DNA from 2 places in the Paraglaciecola sp. QJM3NY_14 genome. Region 1 is predicted to be linked to the other one. Evidence: riboswitches for the same ligand, from Rfam matches in the RefSeq annotation. Region 1 holds a riboswitch; the other holds the start of a gene.
The links. Region 1 has a riboswitch for thiamine pyrophosphate ahead of thiC (phosphomethylpyrimidine synthase ThiC). Riboswitches for the same ligand answer to the same signal wherever they lie in the genome.

Region 1 (15,914 bases):
TGTTAACGCCGAGCTAATAAGCAACACAACGCACTGCATACGTATTCAACAACTTATTAACATCAAAGATTTGGATGCACAACGAAAATGAAACCTCTGCGGTACACTTCCTGTAAGATAGGCATGATATCGCGAACGTTAGATGCTATTTACTCGCAAAAGGCGACAGAGGGGTATTTAACGCAAAGAACAATGATAAGACCGAAAAACGGCTACAAGCACAATATTTTGTAAACAAAAATATGGTGACGATGTGAAGATGTGCCGATGTGCCGATGTGTCGATGTGCCAAAGGGCAACTTAAACAGCCTTTAAAATACAATGGGTGTTATTGGCAGTCCATGTCAACCGCACATGAACAAAGACTGTTTTTGATTGAAAGACCGAAGCGGTGAGAGCAAAACCTAAAACAACTGACCAGCGTGACTGGTGAAGTTTAATGCGCACCCTTGTAGGAACGTTTCGATGTGTTGTTCTTTGTACAAATCGCCTGTGCCAGGCTGTTTTGCGGCCAGTGCCGGAAATGCGCCATACCCTGCTAACAAGCAATTCCATGATACGGCGTTAAAGTGCGTAGAAAGGTCTTGGCGCGTGATCTCTGCTTCTAAATCCCCACGTTTATACCAAACGTCCAATATCTGCAACAGTGATTCAGACAGGTGCATATTATTGCGGTTCGCTCGCCAATACTCACTGTCGTTGCGGGTATTGAGCTTGTAGTGCGCCACAATATAATCCCGCGTGCGCTCCGTTCTAAATTGCATTTTGGCGTTGTACTGCCCTTGCAAACGATTAGAAAAGTCGCCCTCTTCGAATTCTAATATGAATTGCTCGATGGATATCTGCGTAAGGTGTAAAGCGGTTGCTTCAAGGGGCTCGATAAAGCCTGCTGACAGCCCAATACCTAGACAGTTGTTGTGCCATTGTTTCTCCAAGGCCCCCACCTTCATGGATAAATGACGACATTCAGTATTTTCATTTAGTTGCAGATGGTTCTTCAACTCTCGTTCAGCGTCGTGTTTACTGACAAAATCGGAACTATAGACATAACCGTTACCGAATCGATTCGTTAGGGGGATCTTCCAGCACCAGCCTGCTGATAAGGCCGTGGATGTCGTCTCAACCGGAATATGTTCGCTTATAGGCGTTGGCACCACAACCGCAGAGTCGTTGAATAGATTGTCTTTGTAACTGTTAAATTTGACGCCTAAGGTCTTTTGCATCAGTACGCTGGAAAAGCCGCTGCAATCTACAAACAAATCACCGCTTATCTCAATGCCTTCTTTACAGTGCAGCGCCGCGATATCACCATTAGGATGTTGCTTGATGCTTTCTACATTTGCTTGAACGTGATCCACGCCGAGACCGATAGCATGTTGCTGTAGAAAGGCACCTAACAAGTGGGAATCAAAGTGATAACCGTATTCTATACTAAACGGAAAATTAGCCGGTGTGTGTGGGCCTTTGTTCTGCTTAGCGAGTACGCCATTTAATAAAAAATCGCCAGGGTTTGTGTGCGTATCAAGCCCAAGGCGACGAGTACGAGCGTTCACCATAAATGCCCGTTGGGTGAAGGTGTCTATTTGCGATATAAACGGATGGCTGTATCGCGTGTTACCCGATGCAGGGCTGAAATTCTCAAAGGCGATATTCATTTTGTACGTGGCGTTGCACTGAGGCATCCAATCGCTATCCCCAATACCAAGCATGCTAAAAAAACGTTTCAGTGTGGGGGTTGAACCCTCACCAACCCCGACAATACCGATATCTGGTGATTCAACCAAGGTTATTGTTAAGGACTTATCTACCAACTTGTCAGCCCACTTGTGAGCAAATAAATTAGCCGCCATCCAACCTGCTGAGCCGCCGCCAAGGATAACAATATTAAATGGTTGAGACATACTACGCCTTACTAAATTAAACAGGGAATTTGTAACTTAAGATCTTTGACTCACACATAAGTCACTGATCATGAATTACATCATACCTACATTCTTTACCTTGTTGAACGTCGCAAAAACCAAAAAGGCCCTTTAGCGGTGTCGCTAAGGGGCCTTGCACTTATAAACTCAATAGAGGTTAGTAAAACGAATAATTAAAGTTCATCATATATGAAGGGCCAAATTGACGACGAGTTGTCACGATACCATCGCTGTCTAGCGTCTCCTCATCGACGTCGGTCAAATTCGTTCCTTGTAACGAAACGCGTAAACCTTGCAAATAATCAATGTCTGAATCTTCAAAGTCGTAACTGATTTGTGCATCTAACAAGGTAACGCCGTTACGTGTTGCCGTTTCAACCTTGTTCGAGCCACCACGTTGATATGTGCTGAATTCAGAACGGTCGGTGCCAGCAAGGCGAATCTCAAAGCCACCCATTGCGTAATAAGCGGTCAATGAATAAGTACGATCCGATTGCCCTGGAATGGCAGTACCGTCCTCTAGCTCCGCATCAATTAACGTAGCTGAAGCAGCAATACCAAAGCCTTCAAGTGCGTCAGCAAGCATATTTAATGGCACGTTCGCTGTTAGCTCTAGCCCTTTAACATCACCCGTTAAGCCATCTTCAAAGTAGGAAAAGGTGCCAAAGTCAGGGGGGGTAATGACATCTCCTGCTGAATAAGGCGTGTTTGCTGGCCCGTATAGACCATCTTCAACAGCGACGCGGTCGTGGAACCCTGGGATGAAGTAATCGGCACCGTCGTTAGTTACATCATTTCTGAAATTGATGTCTAGGTCGCCGTCTCTTGTCCAATTGACTAAATCTTTATAGAAGACCGCGGCTGAAACATAGCCTTCATCTTCAAAATAGTTTTCAAATGACAAGTCAAAATTATTCGCTTCCAACGGTTTCAGCAATGGATTACCGGCAAATTTAGACCAAGGTGAGCCATATTCGTCCACTGCAGCTTGCGTGTTCGGTATAGACAACAAATCGATGTTTTGGTCGAACTTCACAAAACCAGAGGCCTTCATTTGGTCAATTCGTGCACGGCTGATCGTCTTATTCGCAGCGAAACGCACAAACTTGTTGTCTGCCACTTCTACACTGACGTTCAGACTTGGCAAAACATGGCTATAGTCTGAGCTAACAGATGTTCGGCAGTCGTCATCTATTTGCTGATCGTTATTTGCATCACACACGGCAAAATTTGACCCAACCACACCTGTAAAACCAGAAGAGGATTGATCTGTTTGTACATACTGAACACCGATGTTACCCATAACAGGAAAATCACCCAGTTCAGTATTGAAATCGACTTTTGCATACAAAGTGGTGACTTCTTCTTCTACAACATAGGTATCGCCTAAACGATCCGGCTCTAATAAGCCCGCATCATTTAAGGTATATTCGCCATCGTTGTATGGTGCAAAACCGTCATATGCAACAACATATCCCATGCCCGCCCAGGTTAAATCGGCTAAACCATTGTATAAATACGCTTGAGGAATAGCAGTAGAGGCTGGGTATGATGACGATGTAGCAAAGAAACCTTTATTTTCTTTGTCTTTATATCTGTCACTGTAATTAACACCCGCTGTTACTTGAGTAAAGATATCACCATCCAACAATCCCACCACTTCAAACTTATAGGTGGTCAACTCTTCGCTGAAATCAGCATAATTCAAAAACCCGTCCTGGGCATTCAAGTAACTATAAGGAGCTCCATTGGCGGTTAATTCAGTGCTAGTAAACTGATCCGCTAAATTAGCTAAACCACCACCCCACTCTTGTGGGCCTGTCAGTTGCAAAGCACTTGGATCAGAGAATGCATCTAAACCAGAAGAGTCAGTAAAGGTGATCCCATCTTGACTCATCACAAAATCACGCGTGCCTAACCCTGAAGAATCTAGTGCGCCAGAGCGCGCTAAGCCTGCGTATGACTCTCCGCGTAAATCACGCTTCGTAGACTCACTATTCGCTACGTCAACTTCTACTGACCAACTGTCATTCAAATGGTATTGAACATTTAAACCAAATACCTGTAAATCACCGTCCTTCTGAGATGGATCAGTTCGTAGGACCGGGTTAACACCAACTTGAGTACCTGTAGTCTCGGTACCTGTGCCTGAAATACTGCCAGCAGAGAAAGGTTCAATAAAGCCGCGAATAACACCAGAATCTGAGTAGCTTATATCAAGTGCATCAATCACTATGTCTAGGTTTTCTGTTGGCTGGAATTGCAACACAGCAGAGATAGTGTCTCGCTCAAGAACGGTGCTGATAGCTTGGCTATCTAGGCCAGATGGCGTTACTTGACCTTCATCATTAGTGTTATATCCCCACACTCCATATTTACGCTGGTTGTTTGGCGATTCTGTGCTGGCGAGTGCAACGGCCAAGCCAATGGTGTCGTCGGCAAACTTTTCAACAAATGACAAAGATAAGCGATGGCCGGTGTTGTCAAACTCGGGGTTGTCAGAGTCTCGGCCCGATAATTCATAGTTACCATTAATGGTTAAGGTTTCTTGAGCCTGTAATGGGCGAACAGTTTGTAAATCAACCGTACCCCCAATGCCTTGCACCATAAGGCCGGCCTCTGCGGTCTTATAAATTGTGGCTCCGGTCATGATTTCTGAAGGGTATAAATCGTATTCTACACCTCGGTTATCACCAATGCCGATTAACTCGCGACCATTAAGTGAGGTACCAGTAAAGTCTTCTTTAAATCCACGAACAGAGATACCTGAAGTACGACCGCCTACCCTTTCACCTGACATACCAGGCAAACGCGCTAACGACTCAGCGATAGACGAGTCTGGTAATTTACCAATATCCTCAGCTGAAATGGCTTCAACAATCGAGGTGTTTTCCATTTTTACTGCTTGGGCACGGATAAGAGACCCACGAATACCCGTGACTTGAATAACTTCTGTGTCATCCCCTGGGGCATCTGCAGCTGCTTCTTGAGCAAATGCTGCGGGTGTTATACCAAACGCAAAACCGCTAGTGATTAGCGCGGCCTTGATTAAATTAGGTTTAAAATTTTTCATGTGTGTGTATCCCGGTTCGAGACTCAAATGGAAACCTAGGTATCGGTTAACAACTTGTAGTCAAATGTTACAGCTTTGTTCTAGTTGCCGCGATATTACAGTTACACATGGTGAATGCTCAATGTCTTGCATACGTATTCAGTAAAAATATACAACATAATTTTAACAGTACACTTTTGATACGATACGGCAAAAACTACGTAACCTAATGTTTTAATTGACGTTACAATCAAGAAGCTATTAGGGCATGAAAAGTTTATGTTAACTATCCAAACTGACTAGATTTGTTCTGCTATCTAATCTTGTACAATTTTCAATGTTAGCTTTATGCGTTCATAGGCCAACAAAAATTAGCTCCCGCCTTCAACGTTACGCAAAACAGCCAGCACCATTTTAAGAGCCTTACCCAATCTCGTGTAAAGGAGTGCGGTGCCAGCGAAAGCAGTGCCAACGAAAATTTATTGCAAATATTTAAGGCACACAGCAACAGGGCGTTGAGCACAAAAAGTATTGCGAGAATGCGAACTAAGAGGCTGCTATTGATAGAGAGAGTATGCGCAAAATTCAAGCATGGATGATGCGCTTGCTTAGCTGGCGTCGCTACTATTGCCCCTTTCTTGCCAAACACATATTAAGAACTGTCTTTATCGGAGGTAGCTTTGCTGAATTGAGACCCAAGCGGAATGCAAAGTGTATGACCAAAGGCGTGTATTAAACGTTAAGCACTAAGCACTAGAAAAGCGTACAACTGCATTATAAGCCAATCAGAAAGCGCAGCCTTTAGCATGCGCCGTTAAAAACGAGTTGCTGTTGAGCGTTACTGCTGAGAATGCAGGCCAAACATATTGCCTTCGGTGTCGGTTACTAAGGCGCAAAACCCATGTTCCCCTAACCACATTTTTGCCCGTTCAACCTTGCCACCTGCAGCCTCGACTCGGCTCTCTTGGATGGCGCAGTCTTCACACGCAAAATACACAAGCGTGCCGTTACCGCCAGCGCTAAAGCCGTCCATTTTCACCAACGCCCCAGAGGCACCGTAATTCTCCATGTCTGATGGAAACACTAACATCTGCGCATTGCCGTCTGTAGGATCGCTTAACGATTCCAGTTCAACCGCTAATACCGTTTGATAAAATGCTTGTGCGCGTGGCATGTCATCTACATATATCTCAAACCATCCTACTGGATTGCTCATTGTGTATCCTCTTTTTGCTGATGTGGGTGAGTCATGAGTTTTGTCGCTGTGTCCTTATTTAGCAAGGCGGTAAAGAGATTGAGTACCAAGTTGCTAAGCCAAAAATGCTGACTGCAAGTGTCATGCAATACTGTCACCGCTTCAAACTGAACAACATTTAAAACCATTTTACGAATTGAGAGTGACTAAGTAACTCGCCTAAACCGCCCTTTAAGCTATACACCCGCCCATATCCCTTCGCTTGAAGACGTAAGGCCGCTTTGTAGCTACGTTTGCCTGACTGGCAATAGAGTAAAATAGGCTGAGTTTTATGTGAGAGTTTTGTGCCAACCCGATCAGCAAAGTCATCACTCAAGGGCAGGCATTGGCCACCGATATTAAAGCCTCGATGCTCGTCTATGCTTCGCACATCAATTAAACCGATGTCTATCACCTCACTTTTACGGGCACTGTTAAGGCAACTTTCAGGAGCGCCCTCTAGGCGCCCGAGCTGTTTAACAAATTGCTCGGGGCTCAGTTCAATTTGCGACCGAATTTGCGACCGAATTTGCGACCGAATTTGCGACTGAGTGTCATCAGTGATGTGTAGCCCAGGTTCTTGCTCAAGCTCTTTAGATTCAATCGGGTCAGCAGTTTTAAGAGGTTGGCGACGTTGTACCTGTGACGGACTCGCGCAAGTACACAGCTTATTCTGCTGCAATGCAATACTGCGAACCTGATTACTGGTACCTGAAAAGAAATGTAACTTGCCCTGGCTTTCATCCTGTAAATCTAAAAGATAGCCCAAGCAGGTATTGGCTTGCAGCAGCCCCACTGCACCGACAACGCTACCCAATACACCCGCTGAATTGCAATCCGCGACGTCAGCCGGGATATCGGGAAAGATACACCTGAAGCAAGCGCAGCTAGGTGTGAACAAGGCTACTTGCCCTTCTAGCCCAAGTACACTGGCATAAATCCAAGGTTTATCATGCGCTCGGCAGGTATCGTTGATCTGTAAGCGTGTCGCAAAGTTGTCGGTACAATCAAGCACAATATCTGCTTGCGCTACCAAGATATCAATATTCGACTCGCTAAGCTGCTCATCCAGCGCTGTCACAGTGATAAAAGGGTTATTCTCACGAATACGGATTGCAGCAACATGCGCTTTAGGTTTACCCACGTCTGTGTAGGCAAACAAAACTTGGCGATGCAAATTCGTTTGAGAAATGCTGTCACCGTCAATGATGGTGATATTCCCGACCCCTGCAGCACCTAAGTACATCGCCACGGGGCACCCTAGTCCGCCAGCACCAACAACCAGCACTTTGGCATTTTTAAGGCGAAATTGCCCATCAACCCCCACCGCATCTAATTGTATATGGCGTTGGTATTGCCGCCACTCACCCGCGCTAAACAAGCTCATAATGCCAGCGCTCTCAATAACGATTTTGTCACTTTAATAGGGTTCTCGGCTTGAGTAATATAGCTAATCATAGCAATACCCGATACACCAAGCCCGTGGATCGCGTTTGCTCGCTCAAAATCAATCCCCCCAATGGCAACCACAGGGTAATCTAATAATTTTTGCCAGTACGCTAACCCTGCTAACCCTTGCGGGACCCACGGCATGTCTTTGCTTTGTGTGGCGAAAACCGGTCCATATGCAATATAAGAAGGTTTCAGCGCATGGGCGCGTGCAACTTCATAATGACAATGGGTACTAATCCCTAAACGCATTCCCGCTTCTAACAATTGCTTAATTGGGTTCGACTCATTTTGAACGGAAGCGACTAAATCCTCTTGGCCTAAGTGCACGCCGTAGGCCCCGTGCTTGATAGCCAGTTGCCAATAATCATTGATAAACAAACGACACCGGAAGCGCTTTGCTATTTCAACCGCGCGTTTGATTTCCTCTTCAAGTGGCTGCCCAGTTAAATCTTTTATTCTAAGTTGAATGGTAATCACCCCAAGTGGCAACAAGGTATCGAGCCAGTGTGCGCGATTAACAACGGGATATAAGCCCAGTGATTCGTCGCCAATACTGGGAAATGGGTTCCCTTGTTTCTGTAATACGAGAGAGCTAAGTTCGCTCCTCCCCATCAAAGACTCAATATACAGACCGGGTAAACTGCGCTGAGTGGCAGGAAAACAAAGGATTTCGACGCCACCTTTGTTATGGGTGTCTTGATAATTCAGCTGGCTCTGTTGCTGTCGGAGACTTTGCTCACTTGTTAACTCAGACGCGTCGAAAGAAGCGATTTCCTTAATCTGCCTATTATGGGTGTCTTGATAATTCAGCCGGCTCTGTTGCCGTCGAAGACTCTGCTCACTCGTTAACTCAGGCGTGTCGAAAGAAGCGAGTTCCTTAATCTGCTTATCATGGGTGTCTTGATAATTCAGCTGGCTCTGTTGCTGTCGAAGACTCTGCTCACTTGTTAACTCAGGCGTGTCGAAAGAAGCGAGTTCCTTAATCTGCTTATCATGGGTGTCTTGATAACGTTGTTTATCATGGGTGTCTTGATAACGCACGTCTTGATAACGCACGCTTTTGGCGAGTAGGCCTTTTGCATCCTGTAGGCCCTGGGTAATGGCCATTTTCCCTATGACAATAGCGTCTTTTAAGCAGTAACCTAGGGCGATCGCGCTGGCTATTGCTGAGGCGAGCGCACAGCCGGTGCCCCGTGTATGAGGTGTGTCTACCGGTTCATTTTGCAGCCAAAACTGCTCTTCTGGGCTGTAAAAAAAATCTAGACCCTTATGATCAGCATACTGCCAGTGCCCGCCTTTGATTAGCACCGCCTTAGCCCCAATTTCAACCAAAGCTCTAGCAGCCCTTCTTAAATCCTTGGCAGTTTCGATATCAAACCCAACAAGCGATTGTGTCTCAGGAATATTAGGGGTGAGCAAACTACAGTGAGCAAGTAGCAGCCTATTTATATGTCTATGGCTGTCGGTGTTTTGCTTACCGTGTAATTCAGCGCCACTTGTTGCGGCGCCAACGGGGTCACAAATTAACGGGATTTTTAACCTTTGACGAACCGCAATGATTTGTTGCGCTTGTGCTTCGCTGGCAACGAATCCTGTTTTAATTGCCTTAGGACGAAAGACCGATACGGCCTCAATTTGTGCGCGAAACATAGCGCTATCGACAGCGTTAACCGCAAAAACCTGCTGGTTATTTTGTGCTGTCACGGCTGTTAACACGCTGGTGCAATGTACAGCTAACGCATGCTGGACTTTTACATCCATTTGCATGCCGGCTAGACCTGCGCTGTCGCTGCCAGAAAAGGTCAAAACCGACGGCTTTATACCGTTATTTAACGACTGGGGATCGCTGACTATTGCATCATGGTTTATCATGCTCAGCCACCTCGCTCATTTTTGTCTTGGTGCCAAAATGGGGTACCTAGCACGGGCGTACTGGGTTTCGCTAAGTCCCGTTGTTGAATAACACCTGCCTCAAAACCACTTCGCCCTGCGACAATACCGTCTCGAAAAGCTTGGGCCATTAATATAGGATTTTGCGCCTCAGCCACAGCCGTGTTGAGTAATACTCCGTCAAAACCTAACTCCATTGCTTGCACAGCATGAGAAGGTGCGCCAAGTCCTGCGTCAATAATCAAGGTGGTATCCGGTAAACGCGCTCTGAGGATTTTGAGTGCATACGGGTTCATCAATCCCCGTCCCGTGCCAATTGGCGCTCCCCACGGCATCACTATATTGCAGCCAGCATCGACCAATCGTTCGGCTAAAACCAAATCATCAGTGGCATAGGGAAAAACTTCAAAGCCCTGCGCGATAAGCTCTTTGGTAGCTTCAAGCAATGCGAATGGGTCGGGTTGTAAGTTATATTCATCACCCAACACTTCAAGTTTTATCCAGTGGGTGTTAAACACCTCTCGCGCCATATTGGCAGTGTGAACAGCGTCTTTTGCGCTATAGCAACCAGCCGTATTGGGCAGTATATGGCAATTCAAGCTTTTTATATGTTGCCAAAAGCTCTCGCCGCCTTTCTGACTAGGAGACTGGCGGCGCAATGAAACGGTGATCACTTGAGCGCCCGACGCTTGAATAGCGCGCTGCATAATGTGTGGGGATGGGTATAAAGAAGAGCCAACTAAAAAGCGACTGCTGAGTACTTCACCCGCAAGTTTCCAACTCATGCTAGCCGCCCTGCATAGGTGTGAACGCATCAAGAGCATCCTGCTCTTGCAGTATCACAGTCTCATGCTCATTTTTAGGCACAAACTGTCCATTAACCGCGACCGCACACATAGCAGGTGCATTGAGTTCTCGAAGGACGTCAGGCAATGACTGTTGCGTTACCTTGAACGGCTCGCCGTTAAAATAAATAGTTAACATGCTACTTCCTGAATTAAGTTCTCAAATGTTGATTTGAAATCGCTATTGAACAACCTGTCGCACGCTTGCTCAGCGAGTATGGGCGCTAACAAGTAACCGTGACGAAATAGACCATTGATGCCTATAACCCGCTGGTTAAAATGTATTTTAGGTAGGTTATCTGGGTATGCTGGGCGACAATTCGTCGCAGTTTGTACAATCTTTGCTTCACCAAAACCCACGTCAATGGAATACGCTGCAGACAGCAGTTCAAGCGTCGAGCGCACTGTGATTGGGCCAGTATCTTCGCTTTCGATTTGACTCGCACCAATCACAAAATGATGGTTGTGCCGCGGTGCAATATACAACTTGTATCTCGGATGCATCAGTCGCACTGCGTGCTTAAGCTCTACCTCTGGCGCATATAAGGTAATGACTTCACCTCGCACCCCGCGTAACTCAGGTATTTGCTGCCCGAACGTTTTCTGTTCAGTGGCGTTGTAGTTGAACTTAGTCCGCCTTTGGGTATCAGCAAGTGGGACTTGCTTTGCGCCAAGTCCGCGGCAGTCAATCACATAATCAAATACCTGTTTCCCCTCAGGCAAGACTACCGCTGCGCTATTGCCATTATTGCTTCGCTGTTCGTTATCAACCCTGAGCACCTGCGAGTTTGACTGCCACGTCACAGCCGATTGCTCAAGGTAGGATGCAAGACCTGTCATCACCTCAGCGGTATCAACCCATGCTTCGTTCGGGAGATAAAGTCCGCCCTCAAAGTGTTTTGCTAATTGCGGAGCATAATGATGAAGCGCTGCTTGGGTTAATAACTGCATGTGTGAAAACTCTTCATCTTGCGCGAAATCCGGCAACTTACCCATTAACTGGCGGGAAAACTGCTGAAAATCGGCTTTATCTTCGCGGTGCGCCACCACTAACGTGCCCTGAGCGAACAACGTGAGTGGTTTAGCCAAGTGCAAATTTAGGCTGTTAATAACATCCGGCCAGCGCGTTAAAGACGCCATCCCCATAGAAAACACAGCCAGCTCTGCACTTTCAAGCTCGCTATACGGTGCTAACATACCTGCTGCTGTATACGCTGCAGCACTGCCACTTTCGATGGGATCTTTATCAAATATAGTGAGCGAAATATCCGCTTGGCGTTGTAATAATTGCCACGCCATCATTCGCCCCATAATGCCTGCACCCACAATGGCAATGCGCATTTTGTGTTCACTTTGCACAGCCACAGCGTTACTCCGTCTGAGCGACGTATATCTGTGCACCTGCGGCGGTAAACTCAGCGGATTTTTGCGCCATACCGGCTTCAATGTCAGTGTTTTTCAAATCCGCTGAATATTCGCGCACCTCTTGAGAGATTTTCATAGAGCAGAATTTAGGCCCACACATGGAGCAAAAATGGGCGACCTTCGCTGCGTCTTTAGGCAAGGTTTCGTCATGAAATGCGCGGGCAGTATCAGGGTCTAGGCCTAAATTAAACTGATCGACCCAACGAAACTCAAAACGCGCCTTAGACAGTAAATCGTCGCGGTAGCGAGCGCCTGGGTGACCTTTAGCAATATCCGCTGCGTGAGCGGCAATTTTATAGGCCATGATCCCTTGCTTAACATCATCTTTGTTCGGCAAGCCTAAATGCTCTTTGGGGGTTACGTAGCACAGCATTGCACAACCATACCAACCAATGATCGCAGCCCCTATTCCACTCGTAATATGATCGTAACCAGGGGCGATGTCGGTAGTCAGCGGGCCAAGCGTATAAAATGGTGCTTCATGACAATGTTCAAGTTGCATATCCATATTTTCTTTAATCATATGCATAGGCACATGACCTGGGCCTTCGATCATAGTTTGTACATCGTGTTTCCAGGCAATTTTAGTCAGCTCACCAAGCGTAATCAGCTCGGCAAATTGCGCTTCATCGTTAGCATCCGCTAATGAGCCTGGACGCAAGCCATCACCGAGGGAAAAGCTCACGTCATATGCTTTCATGATGTGACAAATGTCTTCAAAATGGGTGTATAAAAAGTTTTCTTGATGGTGAGCAATGCACCATTTTGCCATGATAGAACCACCACGGGAGACGATGCCTGTAACGCGGTCCACCGTCATAGGAATATGATGCAACCGCACCCCAGCATGAATGGTGAAATAATCTACGCCCTGCTCGGCTTGCTCAATCAAGGTATCGCGAAACACTTCCCAGGTCAGGTCTTCAGCGACACCCTTGACCTTTTCTAACGCTTGGTAAATAGGCACGGTGCCCACGGGAACGGGAGAGTTTCTAACGATATAGTCACGAGTAGAGTGAATATTCTTGCCCGTTGACAAGTCCATAATGGTGTCACCGCCCCAACGAATTGACCACACCAACTTTTCGACTTCTTCTTCAATCGAAGAACGCAGTGCTGAGTTGCCAATGTTGCCATTGATTTTAACCAGAAAGTTGCGCCCGATTATCATGGGTTCGAGTTCTGTATGGTTAATATTGGCTGGGATAATCGCTCTGCCTTCAGCCACTTCTTTGCGCACAAACTCTGGTGTAATGGGCTGCAAATTGGCTCCCAAAGAATTGCCTTTTAGTCGCTTATTGCGCTCATCCGTAGTGAACTCATTGCTTATGGCTTCCCGAGCTTGGTTTTCGCGAACGGCAATGTACTCCATTTCTTTGGTGATAATACCTTTGCGGGCATAATGCATTTGGCTGACATTTTTACCAGGTAAGGCACGTCTTGGCGTGCGCTGCAAAGCATCATTGTAATATTGAAACGCGCGTTCTTGATCGAAGTGTCCGTTGTCTTGGGGTTGTACCTCACGACCTTGATATTGTTCAGTGTCGTTTCGAGACAATACCCACTCACCTCGCACATCAGCAATGCCTTTGTTGACGTCTATGTCTACGGTTTCATCGGTATAGGGACCTGAGGTATCGTACAAAGTGACGGCGGTTCCGTCGGTTAAACTGATTTCGCGCATTGGCACACGAACGCTAGGATCGTTAGGCGATGCAACATACACTTTTTTACTGACTGGAAGGGGGGTGCGTGTAATTTTTTGACTTTCAGAGGAGGCACTAGCCGGTGCGTTAGCAACCGCTTCACTGGAAGAAAGGACAGTGTTCATTTTGTTTTCCTTAAAAAAATACAGGCGCGCGGAAAACGAAAACAAACATCCCTTGTGAGGATGTGCTGCTCATTCCTACGCCGATACTAGTCGGATCAGGTTCTACGGGTTTGTATTACTACATCTCAGCCAAAAAAGGCGCCCCGAGAGCGAGTGCGGATAATAGGACAACAAATTTAGAATTACTAGCCCCACGCCAAAGGTATTTATTTTACCCAAAAACACATATATTGCTGACTCGAATAAAAGCACGATTGACACATTTAAGCTAAAACCGCCTTAATTATAAAAACCTGTAAATTCACCAAAAATACTGAAAATTGTTAATATAATTCCATAAAAATCATATTAACCACTTAACTTTGTGAAATTTAGAAGTGCTAAAAATTTAACGTTAACCGCTTTTAGCGACACGTTAACGAGGGCGATAGGAAACAATTCGGACGAGCATTACCAAGGATAGAGGTTCAAAAATATTTTATCCTAGAACAAAAAAAGTGAAGTCTTTTTCAATGACCTCATGCAAATTCGGAGTGAAGCTAGATAACAAGGATGTAAAAAACCACATCAAGGATCACCAGCCACTAGCATTAACCCGTATTGATACACAGCAAACGCTGTTATCATTAGCCCATTATTTTTTATAAGGGCGTTACCATGAAATTATTGATCCGCAATTTAGACCGAGCCACCACGCAAGACGAGCTTCGCACCCTCTTTGAAGGTTATGGTGTTGTTCAGTCATGCACTATTGTGATTGATCCCGCAACGCAAAGCTCAAAAGGCTTTGGCTTTGTTGAAATGCCAAAAGCAGGCGATGCAAAAGCCGCTACTATTAATCTGAACGGCCATACGTTAGGTGCAAATAAAATACGCGTGAAGAAAGCGGAAGAAAAGGCAACAGATAAACCAGAAGACACTGAGTAACGAATATTTACAGCAATTGCGAAAATATTATTAAAACCCGCTTTTAAGCGGGTTTTTCTTTGAGCGTTTATCTATCTTCTTACAATATTTATTTATCTTCTTACAGGTTAGAGGCGCAACAGACTGAAAATAGTAAAGCTCAGTTAGCGTCTTACTACCCGCTCTACTATCAAGGCTCCCTCAAGTTGATCAAACCAGGACGATAGCTGATACAGCTGAACTTGCCTTGCGACAATAATTACGACAACCGATTGAGGCTTCGGCGATAGACCAGTTGGTTGCATTGCTTAACGACTTTCTATGATGCACTTTGGTTAAGTGCTCTATTTAGCTGAAGAAGCTCCCCAAACCCAGATAAGCAAAATGATTACGCCCAAACCCGCCGTCAATACTTATAATTATTCCACTGTATCTACTCGACTCACTATCGCTATCACTTTAAAAGTGAAACCAACTATTCAAATTCAAGTACGGATGCGCATCAAGGATTAACTATCTTACCCAAATAATTAGCATTCCTTGAGTACTGCGCAATTATCACTGTCAAATTGAAGAGCAGTTAATAATAAAAAACCCATGGTAGTCCACTTATATCGAGACTGGCTTATGGGTGCTTTATTTTAAATTGACAGTGTCAATATAAAATATATTATGGGCTTCAAACACCCAAATAGTAAACCCAAGTGTATGCAAAAAATGTATGTGCCAGAAGCGCTAAAGAGCCTCAATGCCTAAAGTGTTAACGGATGAAGAGATACAGTGTTTTCGCAATCGAATGTGCGATCTCGCCTTGGTTTCATTTGCTAAAAGTGGCGTAGAGGGTATTTCATTGCGCGGATTAGCCGCTGATTTACGTTGCAGTCGCACTACGCCCTATCGTTATTTTAAAAACAAGGCTGATATCCTTGCAGCGCTGCGCCAGCGTGAGTTCGCACGGATTGCCGACACCCTCGAACATGCTTTAGCCCAAGAGCCAACCCAAGATAAGCAGCTGAGCGCACTTTGTCATGCCTATTTTGATTTTGCATTGCAATTTCCAGATTCCTATCGCGTCATGTATAGCGTAGCTCAGCCTGACTTAAGCAAATATGCAGCTCTTGAACGTGAGATTTTACGTAGTAGCGCGCCGATGCGCCAAGTGGTGAAGTCAGCGGTAAGCGCTGGGATCTTAAAAGGTGACCCAACAGATATATGTTATGTAGTTTGGGCCGGAGTCCACGGCTTGATATCGTTGCACTTATCGCACATGTTGGGTGAACAACGAGATATAGCGCAGCTTGCAACAGTCATGATTGAGTCCCTAGTGCGTTCAGTTAGCGTTGCACCCGCTTTATCA
Region 2 (15,914 bases), 800 kb from region 1:
TGTGGATCAGCTTGGATTTATACTTTTAAAACGGCTAATAGTGTTTTCTCAGCAGCTCTGCTGAAAGTGAATGACACAACGCAAGAATGGGTAAGGCATCATTTAAAAGGCTAAAAGTGAAAACTAAGTAACAGAAAAAAGAGAAATAAAAAAGGGGCCGAATTGGCCCCAAAACTAGCGCATCGCGCTAGTAACGCAGTATGTACTCAACTTTATTCAATATCGATAACGACTTTACCTAGCCCTTGACCACTGGCTAAACGATCGTGCGCTTTGCTCACGTCTTCGAGGCTGAATGTGAGATCATCTAGTATCGGGCGTAAATGACCTGCTTCAATGATATCTGCTAATTCTGTTAAAATTTGTCCGTGCACTTCACGTTTGTGGTCGTGCAGCATCGGAATAAGCATAAACACCACGTGTAATGATAACCCTTTGAAATGCGCGCCTGATAGGTCAAGTTCAAGCAACGATACTGTTGTGGCAATTTGTCCATTTAACGCAGCCGCTTCAAAAGAGTTCAGTAGGTTTTCGCCACCGACTGAATCAAATATGACGTCAAAACCAGTACCTTGGGTGTGCTTTTGTACATAATCAGCAACCGTTTCTGTTTTGTAATTAATGCTCGTCGCGCCCAATTCTTTAATCAGAGAAGTTTGCGCATCTCCGCCACCCGTTGAAAATACATTAGCTCCGAAGTAACGGGCCAGTTGCAATGCGATGTGACCCACACCGCCAGAACCACCATGCACCAAGACGTTTTGACCTTCTTTAATCTGTGCGCGTTTTAGGCCTTCGTAGGCAGTGATGGCAACTAAAGGCAATGCAGCGGCTTCACGCATCGATAAATTTTTAGGCTTAGTCGCGATTAGTTTTGCGTCAGCAAGCATGTATTCGGCAAGAGTACCCTGTAAATCGGCTAGCCCACCAGCACAGCCGTAGACTTCATCACCCACGGTGAAGTCCGTGACTCCTTCGCCTACTGCTTCGATGGTACCCGCGAAATCCATGCCTAATATGGCTGAAGCAGGTGGCGACAATGGCAAGTCTGGGCCCATCTGCCTAATCATCATGTCAACTGTATTAACGCTGCTGGCGGCAACACGCACTAGCACGTGGCCAGGCTTAATTTCAGGCTTGGCTATCTCGGTTGGCGTAAAAACACTGGAATCACCAAATTCATTTACAATCATCGCTTTCATCACAAGGGCCTTTTTATTGATTAAGAATGTGCATTGTAACCACTTCACTTTGTAGTGATAATCGGGCAATGGATACAATCAGTTTTTAGATTTAGTTGATAATAGAATGAATATTGAACACCTCAAGCTTTTCGTGCGTATCGCCAGAACCTGCAACATCAGTGCAGCGGGCCAAGAACAGGACCTATCACCTGCCGTAGCAAGCGCTTATATAAGCAAACTTGAAGATAACTTAGGTGTTCGCCTTGTACATCGAACCACCCGTAAGGTGTCATTAACTGAAGAAGGTGAAGCGTTTTTACCTCATGCAGAAGAAATACTCACGAATATAGAAACCGCACGGGCTTCCGTGGGAGATGGAGAGCACAACCCAAAAGGTGTGTTGAGAGTCACGGCTCCGGCCTCTTTCGGGCGAATGCATATTGTTCCCGCATTGGATGAATTTTTAGCGCGCTATCCAGATTTATCAGTGGATTTTCGCTTTAACGACTCGATAGTCGATTTAGTTGAAGGTGGTTTTGATATTGCGATACGCGATGCTGCTTTAAAAGACTCCAATTTGTTTGCACGCAAACTCGCGCCAGATCGCCGCATTGTTTGCGCTTCGCCAAAGTACATAAAAAGCCATGGCGCCCCTAAAACCCCTCAAGATATAGACGCACATGAGTGCGTTAATCTAATGGGGTTAGACACTTGGGATTTTGAAACAGATAAAGGCTCGGTGAGTATTAAAGCAACGGGTAGAATCCGTATTGATAATGGTGAGGCAGTACGAGACGCTGCCATTGAAGGCTCAGGCCTTGTTATGTCATCTATCTGGTGTGCCTATCAGGCTTTGCAATCTGGGCAATTAGTTCAAGTGTTAGAAGATTACCCCATGGTATCCAAAACGGCGATTTGGGCAGTTTACCCGAGTAATCGCCAGTTAGCGCCAAAGGTGCGCGCTTTCATTGATTTCTTCTTGGCATATTATGGGCAAACACCTTATTGGGAGCGAGCGTTGCAAAAGTAGTAACTCACAATGTTCACAGCGATAGCATTTGCAGTCCGCGATAGTTATTTCCTGTACCAATGATTGACAAACGGCCCTATCGTCCCTATGTCTTTTGGTGGTGGCGTTAACAGTTTGATTGAACACGCTTCGCGTTGAAATATTACCAGCGTCGATTGAAATTCAATGCTGATTGTATATGTCAGTTTATTCATAAAATAAGGAGTCAATATGTTAGGCGAAAATCACTCACTTAATAGCGATTTCCCTGAGTACAGAGAAGTCATCTCAGCACTCAATAAAAATGATGCCAAATTTGCTGAGAAGGCAAAGCAGTACGACGAATTAGATAAAGAAATACGCGTGTTAGAACTTAAAGACGCTCCTATCGATGACGAGGCAATGCATCAGATGAAACACGATCGCGCAATGTTGAAAGACCTACTCTATCAGCGGATACTCGAGGAAAGTAAATAAGAGGCTTATCGAGCACGCTAGTTGGGAAGTACCTGTTTCGGGTACTTCCTGCATCCCCCCCTTGTTTAATTCCGTTTGACTAAATACATATCACTAAACGTTTTAATTGCTAAGCACTTACCTGAGAAACCATTTATCTGAAACCAGATCAGTATAACAAGCTATTACGCTTAAAGGACTAGCCCGCCTTAGGCGTTCATGAATACTGTGGCTGGCCCTGCAAATGCACTTTTTAACGGTGCACACATGTTACTGAAAACTGTCACACGGATAATATCCACGGCAGCCGTACATAGTGGACAATCTGAACATGGACAATTTGATCATAGCCAATTTGATAACAGGCAGCATGGTTAAATCGCTGCCACATAGAGTTAATTCGATGGAGACTCCTTTACTTAGAGGTAATACGCTGAACAATATCATCCATGGCGGCCACTATTTTTTGCGTTTTTTGCTCATCTAGGGCGTCGCGGTGTGGTTGAGCGAATTGCTCAATATCATTGTCATAGTATTGACCAGAGGCCTGTGAAAACTCTTCAGATAACGCACCGCGACATAAAATATCTGCACCTACACGCAAATCACTGCCCGCCATGCCATAGGCATCTTTTACCATCTTGCTGCCGAGCAGGGATTTGGGGTTTACTGCAACAATCACTGGTCCTTCCTGCGCGAACGATAATCCTAACTGACGCGACCACATGGTTAGCGCAAGTTTACTTTGGGCGTAGGCTTGCGAGTCGCTTATCGATTGATTGCCCGCTAATGCCGCCAGACTCACAGGCGCTTGAGCTGCCGAAGACACATTCACCACACGAGCGTTTTTAGCGAGAATAGGAAGCAATGCCTTCGTTAGTACATAAGGGGCTATCGTATTAACCACAAACCGCACGTCAAGTTCATCGGCAGTCATGACAGATGGTACTTTAAATACACCTGCATTATTAATTAGCGCATCAAGCACCTTGTGCTTTTCTTTAATTGCATCGGCCAATTGGATAACTTGGCTAACGTCGGACAAATCGGCCAAATAACATTCTGTTTTATCACAGCCTGTTGCAGAGGTTAATACGGCCTGTGCATCTTGCAACTTACGATTATTGCGACCGTGTAATAGCACTGTATGACCAGCAGACAACAACATTTTTGCCGTTTCAAAGCCAATTCCGTCTGTTGCGCCTGTTACTAAAACTGTTTTACTCATGCTCGTCTCTCCAAGTGATAAAATAAAGTAATCTAACGTTAGCTGAACGTTGTCAACGCGCGGTAACAGCATTTTCTAGCGTGGCATCATTCAGCCAAAATAAATGCCAGCACTTATTGCCTTATGGGAAGCATCAACGCTTTAACGTGTAAACGTTTCGATTTCAAACACCAGTAGATTAGCACTCAAGCATTTACCTGATAATGACTAGGAAAACGGAATCAGTTTATAGAATCGATTGATAATGGTGATAACCGACTGCATTAAGTTGCGCCAATTTGGGAGCAATTTCCCGTTTTAGTACTGTGTTTCACCTCTGAAAACCCGCTTATTGCTTAAACGACTCGCCACAGTGCGGACTCCTCCTATTAGCGATTGCAATATACACTGTGTTTATGACCGCCAGCCCCTAGAATTCGCCTAAGTTTAAGAATCTTATACAAAATTTAATTATCGATTGATTAAAAATGTTTGTTAAAAGTCATTTACAAGTTACTAGCATTGCCTTATATTCGAACAATGAAGGGTAACTTTTTAGCCCTAAAACCACTAAATGTACGATTAAATCATGTTTAGGAAGGAAGCCAACTTACTATGTCACGTAGAAAGAAGTTCAGCGGTGTACAACTCAAATCACTTCGCAAAGAAGCTGGATACACGCAAGGCGAACTCGCGTTACGAGTCGGTATAAGTCGGGAAACTGTGTCAGCCATCGAAAACGAAAAGCCTGAAACCATGAATAGCATAGGTGTTGAAGTAATTAGTAAGTGGTGGGCAGTGTGCAGGCAAAAAGCATCAGAGCAAACCCGTGAATCTTTCTTTTCTACTGTTATGGATTATTTCGGTTTCAATCATACCTAATGCTATTGCGCGCGTACTTACCTAAACTAATAACGGCCCTCTTTGGAGGGCTTTTTATCGCCGCAGGTATTTTAACGTTTGGTAATGCGCTTCTATTCGACCGCCTATTTATTGGAATACTTTTCTTTACCGGTTTCGCTTGCCGTAAAGACGTGAATGTTATCGGTATCGTACTAATCATTTTGATTCAGCATATTCTTGAAGAGTTAGCTTGGATATATTTATCAAATAATGAACTAGTAAAAATTTTTATTTATGGAATGTGTCTTATTCTTGCATTTCGCCTCCGCCACGATCACATTGCTAAGTTCGTTTTACTATTTACATTAAGTATATTTGCCGCTGAGGCATATTGGCTAGTAAAAGGATACCCTGCTCCTCAAATATACTGGCACATGTCATTAATAGGCTTAAATTTGCTGGTCAGAAATCTTATTTTTTCACGAGTGAGCATAACTGAGTATTATCTAAAAAAGACTGCTACTTCGATAAATTTAGATTGGACAATATATAGACTCTATGGATTATCAATAATAATTCAATCTGCAATTGTGATTGAATACTTAATTAGACATTTAGGCGATTTTAAAGATCTTCTTTTCTTCTATTCATCTAATGCTTACTTCATGCATGGAATTGCCACTCTAGCTATTTGGGCAATATTTAATGAAAGCTATAAATTACTATTGCCAAAACTTCTAAAGGCTTAAAACTTCGCATCTCGATACAAACACGACATAATCAATAGCGCGAACTGTCGCCAATTTAATTATTTCGAGAGATGTTTTATGACTTTATTAAAAAATACATTAACTTTATGCGTAATTTCCTTAGCTGTTACGAGCGAACCTGCTCTTTCATTTTCTTCTCAGCCCTATTCCTCTGCTTTTAACAGGGACCAACTTCATACTCTACAGATGGGGGCTGGGAGAAATAGACAGCCTGTTCTTGCTATGAATACAGGTAAAAGCAAACCACCCGTTATTGCCATGAATACGGGAAAAAGCAAACCACCCGTTATTGCCATGAATACGGGAAAAAGCAAACCACCCGTCATTGCTATGAATACGGGTAAAAGCAAGCCCCCCGTCATTGCTATGAATACGGGAAAAAGCAAACCACCCGTCATTACTATGAATACGGGTAAAAGCAAGCCCCCCGTCATTGCTATGAATACGGGTAAAAGCAAGCCCCCCGTTATTGCTATGAATACGGGTAAAAGCAAACCGCCTGTTCTTGCTATGAATACAGGTAAAAGTAAGCCACCAGTTCTTGCTATGAATACGGATAAAAGCAAACCGCCTGTTCTTGCTATGAATACAGGTAAAAGTAAGCCACCAGTTCTTGCTATGAATACGGGTAAAAGCAAACCGCCCGTTCTTGCCATGAATACGGGAAAAAGCAAACCACCCGTTATTGCTATGAATACGGGTAAAAGCAAACCGCCCGTTCTTGCCATGAATACGGGAAAAAGCAAACCGCCTGTTCTTGCTATGAATACAGGTAAAAGTAAGCCACCTGTTCTTGCTATGAATACAGGTAAAAGTAAGCCACCTGTTCTTGCTATGAATACAGGTAAAAGTAAGCCACCTGTTCTTGCTATGAATACGGGTAAAAGCAAACCGCCCGTCATTGCTATGAATACTGGAAAAAGCAAACCGCCAGTTCTTGCCTAACACTTAGCTGAATAAAACAAAGATATAAGCTAAGAAAACTAACGACATATCAGTTTATCAAGTAGATTAAGCCTCACTCTGTGGGGCTTAACTTTCCACGCGCTTGTATAAATCGCTGGTAACGATTCTGCCCATAGCCCCCTCAAATAATGTGAAATTAATTCACCTTGTGGAATCCAATCCACATTTGTTGGCATACACTGCGCCTGACAATAGAAAAACAGAGTTTTTTTATATGCTGTTTTAGCTCTGTTGTAGTTTCAATAAAATTATGAGGAATAAAAGCATGTATATCACAGGTGCAGATCTAAGAAAAATGAGACAAGACGCTGGCTTAACCACGGTTAAAATGGCAAAGCTTGCTAACGTTAAAACACGTAAGACCTATGAAAACTGGGAAAAAGAAATTGGTAGCCCTAGCATGAATCAGTTCATTGCCATGTGCGTAGGTTGTAACTACAACTCATCTAAGTTTGTTAAGCTAGCGATCGAACGTCAAGATCCTACTCAACAGTTAAACATTTCTTCAGCTCGTAGATAATGTTTTCGATGTGAAGCCCGCAAGGGCTTCATCGATTATCAATGTAGTTTAAGTTTAGCCACCCAGTACTAACTTCATCATCAACGCGTCTTCTCGTCCATCCTGCGTTTCATAATAGTCTTTACGACACTCAATTTTCTCGAAACCATATGCTTGATATAAGCCTATTGCGGCAACATTAGATGCCCGAACTTCTAACCAAACGCAATGCATGTGTTTATTTACGCACAATGCTAAAAAATGTGACATCAACACCTTACTTAGCCCTCGACCGCGAAACGCTTCACCAACAGCTATGTCCATCAAAGTGGCTTCATCAAGCACAAATAATCCAACATACAAGCCTGCATACATGTCGTCTTGCAATAACGCATAGGCTTGATAATTATCGGTCAAGCAATCAGCAAACACAGGTTCAGACCAAGGGTGAGTGTGCCCCTGGCAATGGATGGCATAGGCACATCGGTAGTTATCTTGATTGAGCTGAATTAAATCAGTCATTATTGTGCTTGAAACCAGATAACGTCGCCCACAGCTGTTTTTTAGTAGAAGATGAGAAACCGTTTCCGTATGCAGGGGTTGTTAGTAATCTCCCCTCTAACATCACGTCATCACCAACCTGCCACGCGAATGGATACCCGTCGTACTGAGTACACTGAGCATCTGCTATCTGCTCGTAATTTTGTTTTGAAATACCAATGCTAGATAAAATATCATTCAAGAATTTTTCAGGCAATTCGGCTAGTCCCACACCTAGAACGAAACTGTTCGGCACTATTTTTTTATCTAATGTCGATGCTGTTGTTGAAGTTGCGGCGGATTGAGTTTTAAGGCGCTTTATCGCATCAGGTACTGAGCTGGTCTTTTTGCTGTCATTAGTTTTTGCAGGGTCGATATCTGAACGAATTGAATCTTGCGAGCTTAGCTGGCTAGCTTTAGGCTCTGAGCCCTGAGGGTACCAGGCAACAATGCCCATCTCGCCAAGAACAGCGTGTTGATACGAAGTCAGTGTATGTGTTGTTTTAGTATTCATGGGCATAGATTATCACGATATCTTAAAAGAAGGCGGGCACCAGTCGTTAATTGGTAGCAATTTATCAAATCCCATTGTACTTCTCATCTCTCAGCGGGGTAAATCCATATGTCTAAGTCGTTTGAGATGTGGCTAACAATAAGGTGTAGGAAATTTGTCAGACGCCTTAGGGCTTCTCACCCTGGAATAGAGCAAATAGGGTATTCTAAATTCATGCGGGATATGATTGAAGAGTGAAGCTGAAAATTGGCAGGGGTGGAGGGATGTACTCACGTACTTCCCTGTACCTGACCGTAAACGGCGCTGCGCGGTACTCGATGTTCGGCACAAGTGGTTCCAGACGATTTGTCAAACCCCATGGGGATTCGCACCCTCCAATCGGGTAAAAAAGTTATTTTGAATTCATGGGAGATATGACTGAAGAGTGGATCTGAAAAATTGGCAGGGGTGGAGGGATTCGAACCCCCAGCCATCGGTTTTGGAGACCGCTGTTCTACCAATTGGAACTACACCCCTGCTGAGCTGCTGAATTATACGTAACAAGGGTAAAAGGTAAAGTGCTTTTGTAGCTAAAATATCAGGTTTAGGTTCAACCGCTTATTTTATCGGCAGTATGACATTGTGAGGCGGTTATTTTCTTTGCTACAGCGTACCAAAGACGACTCGTTAGATTAACTAACGGAAGCATTTCAGTGGTCTTTTGTAATACTAACGGCAGTGGTAACTGCGTATTTTGTGCATATCTTGATAGCAAATAAGTTTGAACCTCAAAATTGAGATTATTCACTTCGATGCAAGCCGCTAAGTCAAAGTAACGATTTGATAACGCGCAATATTCCCAATCGAATATCAGGTTAGATTGTTCTGTTGTGACATGCTGAAATGACAAATCGTTATGGCAAAAAACTAAATCATGGGGCAGTGTAGCAGACCAAATACTCGCTAACCCCTGCGCTTCCTCGCGCTCTTTCCAATTTTGTTGCTGCGGCAATTGTGATAGATAGCCTGCCCACTGTGCAGGTAAATTCAGTCTGTGCCCTTCAATATCTAAGCTATGAATGCGATGCAATGCATCAGCCAACTGATGCGCTTTAATGTCTTCGCTCAGAGTGCTGTTTTCCAAAGTATGACTTTGTACCCAAGCATCTAATTGAAAACCAGCGGCCGTTGACAGATAGACCGGCTCACAGGCCATCCCTTTCTGCCAGACCGCTTTTTGAATATCGAATAGCTGTTGACGATCAAGTTGGTTTACCTGATCAGATTCGAACATTTTCATAAAAAATTGACCAGAAGCAGTGGTTAAACAATAACTTGTATTAACCGCCCCGGCCTTTTGAACTGGCCTTACGCTAAATCCATCTCGGCAGAGCGCTAGACTCGTTAGCTCAGCCAATACAGCTGAGTTAAGCTGATGCCGATGGGGCATAAGGCCTACCTACATGCTGTTGGCGCCAATTGATATAACCATATACCGCAAATAACACATAAAAAATAAAAAGTGCCCCCGTTAGATACATCTCTTTCGCGAAATACAAGTAACAGGCAAAGCTATTGATCACAATCCAATAAAGCCAGTTTTCTAACACTTTGTGCGCGACCATCATAGTGGTGTAAACACTGAACACTGTGATAAAAGCATCTAGGTAAAGGTATTGAGAGTCCAACCACATGCTAGCAAAAACGGTCAAACCAAACGCGATACACGTTAATAACACTAATCGCACCAGGTGCTTTTGAATAGACCAACTTTGAATGGGGATCTCGTCATCTTCACGCTGCTTCCATTGTTGCCAACCATATACCGCCATTAACAAGTAATAGGCGTTCAGTAAGGTATGAAACAGCAACGAAACTTCCCAAAATAACCAAGTATAAATGCCAGTGCTTACCAGTGCACAAGGCCAGCACCAGATATTCTCTCTCGCTGCTAGCCACACATAAGCAACAGCGAGTATTACCGCCGTTGCTTCTAACCAAGCCGTTGCTTCTAGCCAAGGTAGTGCAACAAACTGCTGAGCAATATTATTGAACAGCTCGATTAAGCCTTGCATTACACATCGCTGCTCATTTTGTCACCATTTAGGAACTTGCATACAAATATTGCCTGCCCGACTTCCTGATGACTGCGCTGCATTTCTTTAGCGAGTACTTGCATGGTTGCCAAATAGTCCCCGCTCACCAAAGTACTGGTAGCACTGGTGACTACCTTCAAGTGACCGTATTCATTCAAGCGGTCGATAAAAGTTTGGATCGGCTCAAGGTACTGTTCGTTTAACGGGTACATTGAAATCTCTGCGACTAATTTCATTATTAGCTCCTCTTGCTAAAAGTTGTATTGAGCACTGATGCCCACTTGACGGCCATCTCCCAGTTGATAATAGGGCTCCGGAGTGGCGTAACCTTCTCGTGGGTCATTGTTGAATCCACCAAAACCACGGACGTAGTAAGTTCGGTCAAACACATTTTTTACCCACACAGAACACGACCAGTCTTGTACATCAAAACGCATCGCGGTGTTGACCAACACATAAGATGGTGACTTTTCGTCGTGACCGTCAGAAAAGCGGTATTCGTCCTTACCATCTGCGTCTATCGTCCAACTGACTTGCTCAGACAATTGCACATTGGCGCCAATATTGAAGGTGTAGTTTGGTGCTTGGGCTTGGTCTTGCTTATCAACAACCGAGCCATCGGCTAGGGTATAATCTTCAAAAGTGGCATCAAGCCAACCGAAATTAGCGTGCAAATATACACTGTCGTTTACTTGCCAGCCTGACTCTAATTCATAACCCCAGTTAGTGCCTGTATCAGCATTACCTATGATGTCAATGAATGTGGCGCTACCGTCTTCACGAGTTTGTACATCATAATCACTGACTTGGGTGTCTTCACGGTCCATGTAGAAAACTGCCATGCGAATAAAGGCGTCGTAATTGATAAAGTTGCCCTTTACCCCAATTTCGTAGTTCCAATTGTACTCAGGTTGATAAATACGCTTGTCCGAGCTGACCCGCTCATCTGGATTAAAGCCAGCGGCTTTGTAGCCCCTTGATACGCTGGCATAAACAGAGGCGCTATCGATACTATAATCAAGCACAGCTTTACCGCCGATCAACGTTTTATCATTGCTTTGGGTGAAACCGCTTATATCGCTGTAGTCTATTTCAAAACGATCGGCGCGAAGGCCCAAGCGTAAACTAAGGGTGTCAGACAGTTCGGTATCGACTTGCGAATATACGGCGAGGTTGTCTTGTTGATAACGACTTGTAAAGTCACCGTCTGCATAGGTGTATTGGCGCAGTAAACTCTCATCCATGGATTTTGAATACAAGCCAAATAACCATTGAGTTGAGCCATTGAATAAAGTTGAGTTTTCGTTTGATAAAAAGCGTATGTCAACGTTATCTGTATCGCGCTCTCTGAAATAGCTGTCTACGGAAGAATACTCGTCAGGATGAAAGCCGACGTATGTCCAATCTTCATCGTAGCTGTAGCCCATATCTGAATCTGATTGACTCAAAATAACAAAAACATCCGTAAGCTCGGTGTTTATTTCCGTTTTCAGGCCTAGGGCATGAGTTTTTTGGCGGTCGAAACCAGGTTCATCAGCACGTGATTCTCGAGTATTTTCCAGAGAAAACGCGTCATAACCGTTATCTATATCGAAATATTGATAATTAAGGTCGAAGGTCAACCAATCTGCAGCCAGATATTTCAGTTTTACTCTTGAGGTAAATTCATCTAGGTTATCGGTGTCGTCACGATTTAAAAAAGTATTCTGTACAAAACCATCACTCTTAAACTGTTGAACCGCCACACGATAGAATAAATTATCCGTTATGGCATTGCCGTAAGCGCCGCCTACACTCCATGTATTTCGCTCGGCAAGTGAAAATGATAATTTACCGCTTTGATCCGGTCCGGCATCAACGGTTTTAACCTTAATAACCCCAGCCATGGCACTCGCCCCAAACTCGGTCGCTTGTGGGCCGCGCAAAATTTCAACTTGTTCCACATCAAACAACGTGCCCACACCTGCAATACCAGAGAAGTCAAAGTCATCCACTAGAAATCCAACAGATGGGTTACTTGGCTCTGAAAATTGGCTGCGCTCACCGATACCGCGAATTTGAATGAATCGCCCGCGAGATGCACCACTGGCAAAGTTGATATTGGCGCCAACATTTAAAATATCTTCAAGGTGTTGCGCTTGGCGAGCTTCAATTTGTGAATCGCTTAATATGGTTGCGCTTGCAGGGATGAACATTAACGCTTGCTGGCGAAAATCTGAGCTAACAGTAATACGTTCAATGTCTTTGGACTCATCAGCGTGGCTGGCGAAACTTGATGCTATGGATAGAGCAAGTAAGGTAGAACAAAACTTCATTGGGATCTCTTCAGTAAAGGTTGAAAAGATCCGGCTTTGCGGCAGATAAATGGGAGATGTTTACATTTTTGAAATGCGAACGAAATAACCATTCCTACGCCGGTATTATCCGGATCAGGTGTAAGGGTCATATCTCTTAAGAGACAAATCTCAGCCTTTCGGCACCCCTTGGTAGTTAACAAAATGAATCTCGACAGTGTTAACGGCGACAGTGTAGCAATACTGTCATCCAGCGCAAGCGCTGATTATTCGCATAAACATGACGTTAGGTCGCTTTATGACTCGCTAGTTTTAACTTAACTAATTTACTACTGCTAAAAATTGAAGATTCTTGAGTAAACCAAATTTGCCCAGATGGATGAGCGCACACACCTTCTACCTGCCCGTACCCTGGTAACGGTATGGTTTCAATTAATGTGAAATTTTTATCTAGTAGCACTATAAATGGATCACCAAAGCCTACGCGTTTCGAAGGATAACCAACCAAGACATACCGCTCGTTCATTTTGTCGTAATCCGCACCGGTGATCACACCTGGAATGCCTTTTACTGAGATGTGAGCGCTGAGTTTTTGTTTACTTTCATTTTTATCTACCAGATACACGTTGAGAACATCGGTACGCCAGCTTTTTGAAAATAAGACTAAGTCATCACCCACAGCGACTAACGCCTCTGCATCAAAGTCATGATTAAGCGACTCGTTTGCTTTGTGATTATTCCCTTCGTAAGACACACTAAGTTTTTTGGTTTTCGCTTTATCCATTTCATTTCGGGGTAACTTGTATATAAATACATTTTTCCGTGTCCCTCGATTGTTGCCTATATCACCCACATAGAAAAATTCGTCATCTGCAGTCAGGGCTTCCCAATCTTTATTTTTGACATTGGCTGGGCTGCGCAGAGACAAAATATCGCCGTCATCACTTAGTTGAAAAATAATAGGCGCATTGCCTGAATCATTAATACTGTAAATTTGATCTTTACCGGCACAATACAATGCCGAGCTTTCTTCTAATTCACTCGGTAAAGAATGACTTTCAATAATTGAATAATCTGATTGCCCCGCTACGGCACAACTATTTATCGAGATAAAACTTATAGCAAACGCAAGCCAAATTTTTCCGGTAAATCGCGGAAGCTCGGCAACACGATAGAAAGAACCTAGATCCATTAAGTCAGTCCCTTCATTTCTAACCTTGCTCGTTCTTGCAGCTCATCAAACGTTTTACCGTGGGCGACGGGCAAGCGTGTTTCACGATCAACACGAACAAATACAATGTCGTCTGCTAAGCAGATCGTTTTCTTTATTTCTCACCAAGCAAGTAACCGTAATTGAAGTACGGCCCACCTTTTTGGTTTCTAGCCCAAACTCCACTACGTCACCTTGTAACGCTGGTGATTCAAAGCTGATTTCACCAATGTGTTTGGTGACTAATTGATTCGTTTCTAGCTGACAAATTGCGTATATCGCAGACTCTTCATCTATCCATTCCAGTGCCCTGCCCCCGAACAATGAGTTGGCATAATTAAGATCATTGGGCATCACTAATCGTCTTGATAAAAAGCGCATTCGTATTCCTTGGTAACATTGCTTAAACTGGCGATAATTTCGAGTTTATTGTACAGATAATATCAGCGTGGATTTACACTTTAAAATAGAAGCTTGGGTTAAACAGCGGAAAAGCCATGTTTTTCACCGCCAATTGGTGATTGTGAGCGGTGCTAAAGAGTGGGCTGAAAAGCAGGCTGAAAACTTACTTATTAATGTCGAGTCTCTTGCGAGTAAGCATCTGTGGGTAGGTGATGCCCCTCGTACTTACCAAGAGGTTAATAGCGTAGATTATCGTCAACACTTAGGCAGAGAATATAACACTCTTATCTATAACTGTTACTCGGGGTTAAGTGCAAATGCACTTATGGCCTATAGCGGCACTATCAAAGCGAATGGGTTAATGATTTTAATTTGCCCTGAGCTGAAAAGCTGGTCTCAATATACCGATCCCCTTTCCAAAAAACGTTACTCATACGGCTATGCTCAATACTTGGAGCCAAGTCGGTTTATCAACCGATTGATATCGATAATTGAAAAAGATCAGAACACGGTTGTTATTACCCCATCTTCGTTTCGTGGACACAATGCCGTCATTGCGCCAGAGCACCTTAATCGACAACTAGATAGCGCGACTTTAGAGCAAGATAAGGTTGTTAGTAGCATTATCAAAGCTGCGTCTGGACACAGAAATCGCCCCTTGGTGGTCACTGCAGATAGAGGTCGAGGCAAGTCCTCGGCGCTTGGTCGGGCTGCACGAGCTTTAATGTTAGAGCAAGAAAAAAGGATCCTCATTACTGCCCCGACTAAGCATAATGTCGAACAAGTATTTGCATTTGCCACCGCGCCAGAACGAAGCACCTCGAATAAGAATGGGAGTTTAGAATTTGTAGCACCTGACGCATTGGTGTCGGGGTGTTACCACGCAGACCTACTATTTGTTGATGAAGCTGCTGCAATCCCCCCCTCTATTTTAAAAACACTTTTAGATACATATCCTAGGGTTGTTTTAAGCTCAACTGTCCATGGATATGAGGGCGCAGGTAGAGGATTTGAATTACGTTTCAAGCCATACTTAGAAACTGCGCACAAAGGTTGGAAAAGCCTAACTCTTAGCACGCCGATACGTTGGTATGTAAATGACTGTTTAGAGCATTTTTGGTTTACTGTTTTTATCATGCAAGACTCCAATTCAAGTTCACACGCCCAGCCACAAAGCCAAGATACTGGGCAGAATAAGATACCTGAAAACCGGGAAACCTCCCCCATGAGGTTAAACGAATTTAAGTGCCAAGAAGTATCTAAGAAGCGACTGGTTGACTCCCCAGATCTATTGTCAAAAATATTCTCTTTGCTTATCAGCGCGCATTATCAAACGAGTCCTGATGACTTATTCAGATTACTCGACGCCCCTGAACAACGAGTGTATGTTTGTACACTCAACGAGGATGTCATCGGCGTTGCGTTAATTTGTTTAGAGGGAGGAAGCGCCTTAGCAGATATATCACAAGAAATACTGCTAGGTCATAGAAGAGTAAATGGTCATTTAGTCTCCCAAAACTTGGCCTTACATACCGCAGATGACAAATTCGTAACGTATGAGCAATGGCGGATTGTACGAATAGCGGTTAGTCAAGACTATAGACGCACAAGCATCGCAAGCACATTGTTAAAGTTCGTCGAATCATCCGCGATTGAACATGACATACCGTTAATCACAAGTTCATTTGGAGCAACCACAAATTTACTAAAATTCTGGGGGCATAATGACTACGTTCCTTTAAAGCTTGGCTTTAAGCGAGACGCTTCAAGCGGCGAAGTTAGTCTGATTGTGGGTAAATCCTTAAGTCCGACTACTTCTACCCTATTAAATAAACTATCACTGCAATTTGGTGAAGAACTTATTTACCACGCTTCCCGTTATCACAGAAGCATGGATACATCTTTGCTCACGAACCTGTTAACGTACTGCCAGCCAGAAGAGAGC

Region 2: it holds a riboswitch for thiamine pyrophosphate, as region 1 does, so the genes downstream of both, AC0VYA_RS06500 (TonB-dependent receptor) here and thiC (phosphomethylpyrimidine synthase ThiC) in region 1, are expected to answer to the same signal.

What each region holds. Positions count from the first base shown of each region.
Region 1 covers NZ_CM149664.1:2,321,531-2,337,444, reverse strand. Annotated here, with positions in the region: gene AC0VYA_RS09835 (tryptophan halogenase family protein) at 405-1,901, opposite strand; gene AC0VYA_RS09830 (TonB-dependent receptor) at 2,080-4,995, opposite strand; gene AC0VYA_RS09825 (VOC family protein) at 5,813-6,190, opposite strand; gene AC0VYA_RS09820 (ThiF family adenylyltransferase) at 6,348-7,595, opposite strand; gene thiE (thiamine phosphate synthase) at 7,592-9,532, opposite strand; gene AC0VYA_RS09810 (thiazole synthase) at 9,535-10,335, opposite strand; gene thiS (sulfur carrier protein ThiS) at 10,337-10,534, opposite strand; gene AC0VYA_RS09800 (FAD-dependent oxidoreductase) at 10,528-11,760, opposite strand; gene thiC (phosphomethylpyrimidine synthase ThiC) at 11,765-13,651, opposite strand; TPP riboswitch at 13,707-13,807, opposite strand; gene AC0VYA_RS09790 (RNA recognition motif domain-containing protein) at 14,309-14,578, shown strand; gene AC0VYA_RS09785 (TetR/AcrR family transcriptional regulator) at 15,306-15,914, shown strand, end outside.
Region 2 covers NZ_CM149664.1:1,526,098-1,542,011, reverse strand. Annotated here, with positions in the region: gene AC0VYA_RS06570 (zinc-dependent alcohol dehydrogenase family protein) at 213-1,202, opposite strand; gene AC0VYA_RS06565 (LysR family transcriptional regulator) at 1,309-2,214, shown strand; gene AC0VYA_RS06560 (HP1242/YdcH family protein) at 2,425-2,670, shown strand; gene AC0VYA_RS06555 (SDR family NAD(P)-dependent oxidoreductase) at 3,065-3,877, opposite strand; gene AC0VYA_RS06550 (helix-turn-helix transcriptional regulator) at 4,472-4,738, shown strand; gene AC0VYA_RS06545 (hypothetical protein) at 4,738-5,448, shown strand; gene AC0VYA_RS06540 (hypothetical protein) at 5,527-6,414, shown strand; gene AC0VYA_RS06535 (helix-turn-helix domain-containing protein) at 6,701-6,955, shown strand; gene rimI (ribosomal protein S18-alanine N-acetyltransferase) at 7,010-7,456, opposite strand; gene AC0VYA_RS06525 (hypothetical protein) at 7,449-7,988, opposite strand; tRNA gene AC0VYA_RS06520 (tRNA-Trp) at 8,428-8,504, opposite strand; gene AC0VYA_RS06515 (phosphotransferase) at 8,578-9,417, opposite strand; gene pnuC (nicotinamide riboside transporter PnuC) at 9,395-10,042, opposite strand; gene AC0VYA_RS06505 (hypothetical protein) at 10,042-10,299, opposite strand; gene AC0VYA_RS06500 (TonB-dependent receptor) at 10,315-12,378, opposite strand; TPP riboswitch at 12,453-12,557, opposite strand; gene AC0VYA_RS06495 (hypothetical protein) at 12,644-13,549, opposite strand; partial or broken gene AC0VYA_RS06490 (acyl-CoA thioesterase) at 13,549-13,948, opposite strand; gene AC0VYA_RS06485 (tRNA(Met) cytidine acetyltransferase TmcA) at 14,016-15,914, shown strand, end outside.